One region of the Cobetia sp. 4B genome, then DNA from elsewhere that is predicted to be linked to it. Evidence: riboswitches for the same ligand, from Rfam matches in the RefSeq annotation. Region 1 holds a riboswitch; the other holds the start of a gene.

Evidence for each region. Region 1 has a riboswitch for thiamine pyrophosphate ahead of thiC (phosphomethylpyrimidine synthase ThiC). Riboswitches for the same ligand answer to the same signal wherever they lie in the genome.
Region 2: another riboswitch for thiamine pyrophosphate. It lies ahead of H2O77_RS06245 (ABC transporter ATP-binding protein); the one in region 1 lies ahead of thiC (phosphomethylpyrimidine synthase ThiC).

What each region holds. Positions count from the first base shown of each region.
Region 1 is NZ_CP059843.1:3,265,810-3,270,722, reverse strand. Features, by position in the region: gene H2O77_RS13535 (phasin family protein) at 1-367, shown strand, start outside; gene H2O77_RS13530 (hypothetical protein) at 688-1,194, shown strand; gene H2O77_RS13525 (peptidylprolyl isomerase) at 1,282-1,560, shown strand; gene thiC (phosphomethylpyrimidine synthase ThiC) at 1,688-3,697, opposite strand; TPP riboswitch at 3,824-3,964, opposite strand; gene tenA (thiaminase II) at 4,124-4,783, opposite strand.
Region 2 is NZ_CP059843.1:1,454,721-1,459,633, reverse strand. Features, by position in the region: gene H2O77_RS06255 (potassium/proton antiporter) at 1-1,513, opposite strand, end outside; gene H2O77_RS06250 (hypothetical protein) at 1,651-2,616, opposite strand; TPP riboswitch at 2,802-2,915, shown strand; gene H2O77_RS06245 (ABC transporter ATP-binding protein) at 2,974-3,726, shown strand; gene H2O77_RS06240 (ABC transporter permease) at 3,723-4,490, shown strand; gene H2O77_RS06235 (ABC transporter substrate-binding protein) at 4,637-4,913, shown strand, end outside.

The DNA.
Region 1 (4,913 bases):
GTTCAATGCCAACTTCGAGAAGTCCGCTCAGCAGTTCGACGATATGTTCCTGTCTCCGCTGCGTGCGTTCAGCGCCCTGAGCATCGATTACAGCGAGAAGCTGATCGGCGCACAGATGGAACTGACCAAGTCCTATGCTGATGCTTCCCTGACCCAGGCGCGTTCCATGCTCGAGATCAAGGACAGCGAAGGTCTGAAGAACTTCGTCAAGGAGCAGCAGGAAACCGTCAAGACTCTGGGCGAGAAGCTGCAGAACGACACCCAGAAAGTGGTCGAGCTGAACCAGGAATACGCCAAGAAAGGGCAGGAACTGGCAGAAAGCAACGCCAAGTCCGCCTCCGAGGCCATGCAGAAAGTCGCCAAGTAAGCGACTGCTGCCGACGCTCTCAGGCGAGCGTCCCCAACGCCCATCCGGTCTTCCGGGTGGGCGTTCGCGTGTCTGGGGTACTGAATCTGATTACTCGTTGCTGGAGAGGGAAGCGTTGGCATCATCCCCTTGAGCGTTAAGGCAATGATGCCGGTGTACGGGTAATGTCGCAGGGAGTGCGCCGGCGCTGTCAGTCGGCGTTATCAGTCTCGACATGAGGCGGCGCTATCAGGTCATGTCACCGCAAGTGACGGTCATGGATGATCGAGCAAGGCTCCCCGGCGGCGTATGCCGGGAGGCATCAACACAAGGAGTGTGTGATGAATTCTGTCAGTGCGGCATTGGCAGCGTTAATGGATGCGGTCTCGGGCTTGAGTGGGCAATTCGGTGAGGGTGTCGCCTCGCATCTGACGACGACAGCAGGGCTTCAGCGCGAGCATGTCGAGACCCGCTATCAAGGGCAGATGATCGATTTCGATACCCTGCATTGGCGTGTTCTCAATGACTCGGTGTGTGCCAACACGCGCCAGAATGCCATGGCCCATACCCGTTGCAGTCAGGCAGCCAGCGAGATGTTTGCCTCGACGTGCCGGGAAATGACCAGCAACCCTCCGACTCTGCCTTCGCAGCGTTACCACAGTACGCGGCGCATGGCATGCAATGCCGCGGTCAGTTACCGGCCCAGTGTCGGCAACATCCAGTGGGCGGAAACCTCCGCTGCCGATGACTTGGCCGAGGCGGAATGCAACGCTGCCACGGCGGCACTGCTCGGCAGCAATGATCTCGATGCCATCCAGTATCAGCGCCGGGTCTGTGCAGGACGCTAGCGGCGAGCGCTGCCTTGGGCCACAATGACCTGCCACGCCGCCGGTGATTGCCGACGGCATTTATTCGATCAGTGACAGGTGATAGACATGGCACAGGCCACAGCGCGTCATATTCTCGTTTCCAGCGAAGAACAGTGTGCAGCTCTCAAGACCGAAATCGAGAACGGCCGCGATTTCGCTGATGCCGCTCGCGAGCACTCCTCCTGCCCGTCCGGCCGCAGTGGCGGCGACCTGGGCGCCTTCGGCCCGGGCATGATGGTCAAGGAATTCGACGAAGTCGTGTTCAGCGCCCCGATCAACACGGTTCAGGGCCCGGTGAAGACCCAGTTCGGTTATCACCTGCTGGAAGTCACCAGCCGCACGTGAGCCTTCTGTCACGCTCATGAGGTGTCATGAGCGTTTGGCAGGATGTGACGAAAACGCCCCGACCATCACTGGTCGGGGCGTTTTTTGTGGCTTAGAAAGTCAGCCTTCCTGTGCGTCAGGCGATTGCCTAGACCTCCTGATAGAGCTGGCTGCCTTCACGCTTGAACTTGTCGGCCTGCTCCTGCATGCCGGCCATCACGCTGTCGGCATCGCCGGTCAGACCATGCTCATTGGCGTAATCGCGCACTTCCTGGGTGATCTTCATCGAGCAGAACTTCGGCCCGCACATGGAGCAGAAGTGGGCGACCTTGGCCGAGTCCTTGGGCAGCGTCTCGTCGTGGAAGCTGCGCGCGGTGTCCGGGTCCAGGCCCAGATTGAACTGGTCTTCCCAGCGGAACTCGAAGCGCGCCTTGGAGAGCGCATTGTCACGGCGTTGCGCGCCCGGGTGGCCCTTGGCCAGATCGGCGGCATGCGCGGCGATCTTGTAGGTGATGATGCCGGTCTTGACGTCGTCCTTGTTGGGCAGGCCCAGGTGCTCCTTGGGGGTCACGTAGCAGAGCATGGCGCAGCCGAACCAGCCGATCATCGCGGCACCGATGCCGGAGGTGATGTGATCGTAGCCCGGGGCGATGTCGGTGGTCAGCGGGCCAAGGGTGTAGAAGGGCGCCTCGTCACACTCGCTGAGCTGCTTGTCCATGTTCTCCTTGATCAGGTGCATCGGCACGTGACCCGGGCCTTCGATCATGACCTGGACATCGTGCTGCCAGGCGATTTTGGTCAGCTCGCCGAGCGTCTCGAGCTCACCGAACTGGGCGGCGTCATTGGCATCGGCCACCGAGCCCGGGCGCAGGCCATCGCCCAGTGACAGGCTGATGTCGTAGGCCTTGCAGATCTCGCAGATGTCCTCGAAGTGACGATATAGGAAGCTTTCCTCGTGATGCGCCAGACACCACTTGGCCATGATCGAGCCGCCGCGCGAGACGATGCCGGTCACGCGGCTGGCGGTCAGCGGCACATAGCGCAGCAGGACGCCGGCGTGGATGGTGAAATAGTCGACGCCTTGCTCGGCCTGCTCGATCAGCGTGTCGCGGAAGATCTCCCAATCGAGGTTCTCGGCCACGCCATCGACCTTCTCCAGCGCCTGATAGATCGGCACCGTGCCGATGGGCACGGGAGAGTTGCGCAGAATCCATTCACGGGTCTCGTGGATGTTGGCGCCGGTCGAGAGATCCATCACGGTGTCGGAACCCCAGCGGATCGCCCAGGTCATCTTGTCGACCTCTTCCTCGATGGAGGAGGTGACCGCCGAGTTGCCCAGGTTGCCGTTGACCTTCACCAGGAAGTTGCGGCCGATGATCATCGGCTCGCTTTCCGGGTGATTGATGTTGGCGGGAATGATGGCGCGGCCGCGTGCGACTTCCTCACGCACGAATTCGGCGGTGATCTCGTCGGGCAGGTTGGCGCCGAAGCTGTGGCCCGGGTGCTGATGGCCCAGAATGCTCTCGACGGATTCGCTGCCCTGATATTCCTCACGCAGCGCGATACGACGCTGATTCTCGCGAATCGCGATGTATTCCATCTCCGGCGTGATGATGCCCTGGCGCGCATAGTGCAGCTGGGTGACATTCTTGCCCGGCAGGGCACGACGCGGGCGGTGGTCCAGCTCGAAGCGCAGGGACGACAGGCGCAGGTCGGCCTGGCGCACGCGGCCATATTCACTGCTCAGCTGATTGAGCTGTTCGGTATCACCGCGCTCCTCGATCCACTGCTCGCGCAGCGGCGCCAGACCCCGGCGGATGTCGATCTCGACCGCCGGATCGGTGTAGGGGCCGGAGGTATCGTAGACGACGATCGGCGGGTTCTCTTCCAGACCGCTGGAGGTCTGGGTCGGCGAGCAGCCGATCTCGCGCATGGGCACGCGGATGTCCGGGCGGGAGCCTTCGATATAGATCTTGCGCGAGCCGCTCAGCGGCGCGATGGCGGCAGCGTCGACCTGTGCTTCGCTGGCGAGATGGCGGCTGCCATCCTTGCGACCGGCACGCGCGCGTGCCTTGGGGGCAGCCTCAGGCTGCGAGGCGAGCGGTGACTCGGCGGCGTTGGTGGCTTGCGGGTCTTGTGTCGTCGGGGCAGTGCTCATGCAGGTCTCCTCAAAGGGCGACGTCACGGCTGACGTCATCATGGGAAGACCGTGCGCAGGGAGAGGATGGTCGTCGCCGACTCCTTGCCAGCAGGTGGCCCGGGAGCGAGGCGGCCGCGCGCAGCGGCTGGCCATCAGCTTGATTCCTACGCCGGTCCTAACCGGTTCAGGTTCCACGGGACCCCTTGCTGGCAAGCTCGCGCGTCAGGGCGGCGAAGCATGCATGCAGGATCTCAGCCGGTTCCACCGGCACCCCGTCAAGCGTGTTCAGATTTCAATGCGAGAGGGTGTTGCCCGAAGCGTCAGGCTTGCCCCGGGGAGCGTTCTCGCATCCAGGCTCTGTTGGCCTGTCAGTCGTGCCATCCATGGGGATGGCGTCATCCCGAGCGGCTCATGGCGAGCGCCGGGACGTCAGTCTGTGATGCCTCAAGCGCGATCGAGGCCCATCTGCCAGAAGTCGATCTCGAGTCGCGTGGCGTCCCGGAAGACATCGACCAGTTCACCCAGTCGGCGCTCCGAGACCTCCGAGAGTCGCGCATCCAGCCATTCACGTTCGGCTTCGACGGCTTCCTTGAAGTCATCGCTTGAGTACATCGCGATCCAGTCCGCGTACGGGTTGTTCTCGATCTCGGTGGTGTCCTGATCGAGCAGCCACTCGGCGATCTCGCCGTAGCCGATCAGGCAGGGCGCGAGCGCCACGTGCAGATCGAGCAGGTCGCCGCGCTGGCCGCAATCGAGCACGTAACGGGTATAGGCCAGGGTGGCGCGGGATTCCGGCAGCTCGCTCAGGTCATCCTCGCTGATGCCCCACTCGCTGCAGTAGCCGATATGTAGATCGAGCTCGGTATTGAGGATGGTGTCCAGACTGGCGGTGGCCTGACGCAGCTCCGCGAGGGTGCGGCTCTTGTAGGCGGCCAGCGCCCAGGCGCGCGCGAAGTGGATCAGGAACAGGTAGTCCTGCTGCAGGTAATGGCGGAAGGACTCCTCCGGCAGACGACCTTCGCCCAGCTGGCGAACGAAGTCGTGCTCGAGATAGTCACGCCATTCCTCGGCGCAGGCACTGGTCAGGTCGTTGAAACTAGGCATGACGCATCCCTCGGTGAGCGTGCTGACGACCCGTGATGGGGCGACAGGTCTCTGGCGCAAGCGTGGCCAGTACCGGAACAGGAGCAGGGGAAAAGCAGGGGAGGTGCCGACAGTCACCTTGAGAAAGTGG
Region 2 (4,913 bases), 1.8 Mb from region 1:
TGGCATCGCCTTCCAGCGTGAAGGTCCCGAAGAAGGCGCGTTGCTCGTGCTGCAGACTCTCGCCGTTGAACATGCGGTTGAGACTCGGCACATCACACGAGCGCCCCACCACGCACAGCACATCCTGCTGATGCAGGCAGGTGCTGCCCTTAGGGTGGATCAACACCTTGTTGCGGAACAGCGCCCCGACCTTGGCCCCCGACGGGAAGCGCAGCATGCGCAGCGCCACGCCTTCCAGCGCCGTGTTGTCGACGCGATAGACCAGCATCTCGTAGTCATTGACCGGCATGATGCCGAGCAGGTTGCGGCGACTGGGCTGTGCGCCCGGCGGCACCACCACCCGCAGCTTGCGCGCCATCGGCGCCAGCGACGAGCCCTGCACCAGCAGCGAGATGATGACCACGAAGAAGGCGACATTGAAGTAGAGACCGGCATTCTCGACCCCGGTGATCACCGGGAAGATCGCCAGCACGATCGGCACCGCCCCTCGCAGCCCGACCCAGCTGATGAACCACAGCTCGCGCCAGCGGAAGCGGAAGAACGGCTTGAGACACAGGATGACCGCCAGCGGGCGCACCACCAGAATCAGCGCCACGCTGAGGATGGCGGCCGGCAGCGCGAACTGCAGCATGGTCGAGGGCGAGACCAAAAGGCCCAGCATCAGGAACAGCACGATCTGCGAGAGATGCGCCATACCATCATGCACCGGCAGGATGTGCTCCAGATGCCGCCCGGGGTGATTGCCGATCATCAGGCCACACAGATAGATGGCAAGGAAACCGCTGCCACCCATCTCGTTGGTGGTGGCGAAGAGGCTCAGGCCCAGCGCCAGCGCCAGCAGCGAATAGAGGCCGGGCGCGAGGTCCAGATAGCGCATCAGACGGGCGATCAGCCAGCCGCCGGCGATCCCCATGGCGGCGCCGACACCGAACTGCAGCAGGAAGCTCATGATGCCCGACGCGACGCCGGAGAGCTGACCGGTCAGAATCTCGGCCAGCGTGATGGTCAGGAAGATCGCCATCGGGTCGTTGGTGCCGGACTCGATTTCCAGCGTCGCACCGACACGCTCATTGAGGTGAACGCCCTGACCGCCCAGCAGCGAGAAGACCGCCGCGGCATCGGTGGAGCCGACGATGGCCCCGACCAGCAGGCCTTCGATCAGGGTGAGATCAAACAGCCACATGGCCAGAAGGCCCACCAGGCCGCTGGTCATGAAGACCCCGACGGTGGCCAGCACCAGTGCCGGTTTCAGGCCGGCACGAAACGTGGACAGCCGCGTGCGCAGGCCGCCATCGAGCAGGATGAGCGCCAGCGCCAGATTACCGATCATGTAAGCGGACGAGGCGTCATCGAACTGGATACCCAGCACGCCATCTTCACCCGCCAGCATGCCAAGGCCGAGGAACAGCAGTAGCAGCGGCATGCCAAGACGCGCCGAGACGCGGCTGGCCAACACGCTCAAGGCGATCAGCGTGCCTGCCAGCAAGAAATAATAATTCAGGTTCTCTACCACGAGTGCTCCCCCGCCAAGCCCTACATCAGATCTCGAGTGACGTCCACGACGACTCACCCACAGTATTCCATGTCAGCGATGGGGCTGCAGAGAAATTTCACACCTTTCATGTACTTGCAGCGTGCAGCACGCGGATTTCACGCCAGGCTGCGCGGCGAGACCCAGGCAGGGGCTGCCGCAAGCTCAGCATAAGACCGCGGACCGAAGGCCTCCATCGCCCACAACAGCGCACGACACAGCTCACGCTGGCCATCGAGATCGATCATGCGCCCATGGCGCGAATAGCCCTTCATGAAGGCCTGACGCTGCTCCGGCGTTTCCAGCAGCAACTCCACCAGCGCCCAGTCGAACTCGATCGGGGCCCACACCAGCGCCTCCCAATCGCTCCATACCCAGCCAGTGGCGGCGCACAGATATTGATCGGCGCGCATGTCCGGCAGACACCACACCGCGCGAGTCGGTGCCGGGAAGGTGCGCTTGAGCAGCGTGCCAAGCTCCGCGCGACGCGGGTGATGGGCGAGAAAGCGCGTGACGCGGGTATTCCAGTGCAACAGCGGCATCGGCTGCGCCAGCGGCTGGCCGAAGCCCGACACCGTGTCCTGATGCAGGCGACCGAGCTGGTCGCCGAGCAGCTCACAGAAGGTAATGCTGAGATCACTCGGCTGCCCGCTGGACCACGGCAGATGCCAGATGGGCGCGCCATCGAGGCGCCCCAGAAAGGTCAGGGGCAGTGGCGGAATCGGCAGGCGCGCGGGCAAGGCGCCCGCCAGTCGCGTCAGGCCCTCCGGCGTCGCCCAGCGATCGGCACCGAAGACCCCGCGCATGGCGCGCCAGAAGGGGTCATGGTCTGGGCCGGTGCGCGCCAGCTTGATGAGGCCGGGCGTGCCGCCACGCTGGCGCCATAGCCAGTTGGCGCTATCCGGCCAGGCGAGTGCCAGCGGCTCGAGCGGTTGACCCAGATAGGTCGAGAGCCGTCGGGTCAGTGACTCCTCGGGCCAGCCCCTGGGCACGGGACGCGGCTCGCCCACGGCCTCAGCCGTACTCGGCCGCCGTGGGGGAACGGGATAACTGGAACAGGTCGAGAGATCCGGTGTGTCGGGCATGATGATCTCCTAGGGCTACACGTCTTGTTACAGTAAACCTCAGCATACCCAAGGCGTGGCACATCGGCATAGTCCGTTTCGCACGCCACCTCTGCCCTGCCCACCTCTGCCCTGCTCACCGGACCCGCCCCCCGCCCCTGACCCGCGTCGGACAAGACACCGGCAAGAGAGTGACGTTACACTGTCGACCTGGATGGGGGTGCCCGAGGATGGGCTGAGAGCCGCAGCGATACGTCGCGCGACAACCCCTGGAACCTGATCCGGTTGATACCGGCGGAGGGAATCCCCGACGCGTGCCCTGCACGGCGCGTCACCTGCTTCCTCCTGCCGGCACGCCGCCTGACCACGGAATTGCCTGTGTCGCTGGGACTCACCCTCAACAACGCACGAATCGATTACGCCGGCCACACGCTGTTCCGCGATATCTCCGCGCGTCTGGAAGCCGGTAGCTGGACGGCACTGCTGGGACGCTCCGGCTGCGGCAAGAGTTCGCTGCTGCGCCTGCTGGCCGGCCTGGAAATGTCAGATCTCCACCAGCTCGACCTCGCCACCGATGACGGTCAGCCGCTGACCGACCGCGTGGCCTGGATGGCGCAGCAGGACCTGCTGCTGCCGTGGCGGCGCGTCATCGACAACCTGTGGCTGGGCGATGACCTGCGCCGACGGCCGCGCAATCGCAAGCTTGCCCATGAGCTGCTGGCCGCGGTCGGGCTTGAGGGCCGTGAGCAGGCCTGGCCGGACGCCCTCTCCGGCGGTCAGCGCCAGCGCGTCGCCCTCGCCCGCACGCTCTACCAGCAGGCGCCGGTCGTGATGATGGACGAGCCGTTCTCGGCGGTGGATGCCATTACCCGTCTGGAGCTGCATGATCTGGCCAGCCGCCTGCTCAAGGGCCGCACCGTCCTAATGGTGACCCATGACCCGCTGGAGGCATTGCGCCTCGCCGATCAACTGCTGGTGCTGCGCCCCTCGAGCCTCCCGGGCCACGGCGCCGAGCTGGAACGCCTGCCGGGGCTTGGCGCCGCACGCCCGGTGCCGCTGGATGACCCGGCCCTGCCAGCGGCGCAGGCACAACTGATCGCCCGCCTGCGTGATAGCGAGGAGGCCGCATGAAACGTCTGCACGCCATGCGTCACCTCGTCATCAGCGCGCTGCTCCTGCTGGGGCTTTGGCAGCTGATCATTGCCGTTACCGCCGTACCGCCCTACATTCTGCCCACGCCGCAGGCCGTGCTCGAGGTGCTGATCGAGAAGGCGCCGCTGCTGGCCCATCACGCTGGCGTCACCATCAGCGAGATACTGGCCGGGCTGGTGCTGGGCATTCTGCTCGGCCTTGCCACCGCGCTGGCGCTGGCCTTCATTCCCCGCCTGCGCCGCACGCTGCTGCCGATGCTGCTGATCAGTCAGGTGATACCGCTATTCGCGATCGCGCCGCTGCTGGTGCTGTGGCTCGGCTATGACATGCTGTCCAAGGTGGTGATGGCGACGCTGATCATCTATTTCCCGGTCGCCTCCACCGGCTACGACGGCCTGCGTCAGACCCAGCAGGGCTGGCTGGATCTTGCCCATACCCTGGGTGCCAGCCCATGGCGCCGACTGATCCACATCCAGCTGCCCGCCGCGCTGCCGGCACTGGCCTCCGGCATACGCATGGCCGCGACCGCCGCCCCCATCGGCGCCGTCATCGGGGAATGGGCCGGTGCCAGTCAGGGGCTGGGCTATCTGATGCTCAACGCCAACGCGCGCATGGAAATCGACCTGATGTTCGCCGCCCTGCTGGTGCTGGTCGCCTTCTCCCTGCTGCTCTATTTCTCGCTGGATGCGCTGCTGCGCGCCCTGATGCCCTGGCACCGCGACCGGCTGACACGCCTGAGCTGACACGCCGGGGCTTCGAGTAACTACCGCAAGACCGCAAGATCGCGTAACCGAAAGACGCAACGACGCTCGACACAAATTGCATGAGCCTGACGACTGCCGCCCACGAACGGCAGCACCACTACCCTGTGATCACAAGGAACTCCGCCATGTCTCTTTCGTCATCGGCGCCACGGCGCAAAGCGCAGCCGACACGTTCACCACGTGCCTCGCTGCTGTCCACCGCCTTCGCCACCCTGCTGACCACGCTGTGCCTGAGCAGCCTGCCAGCCACCGCCATGTCGGCCCACGCCGCCGAGGCAGAAGCCGCCACCAGCACCCAGTCAGCGCCGGAAATCGTCGCTCAGCAGGCCGAGGTCGGAGTGAACGGCGACTCGGCCGCCTCCGCGCCGGTGGCAAGCCAGGAAGCCGTGGAAGCGACCGCCG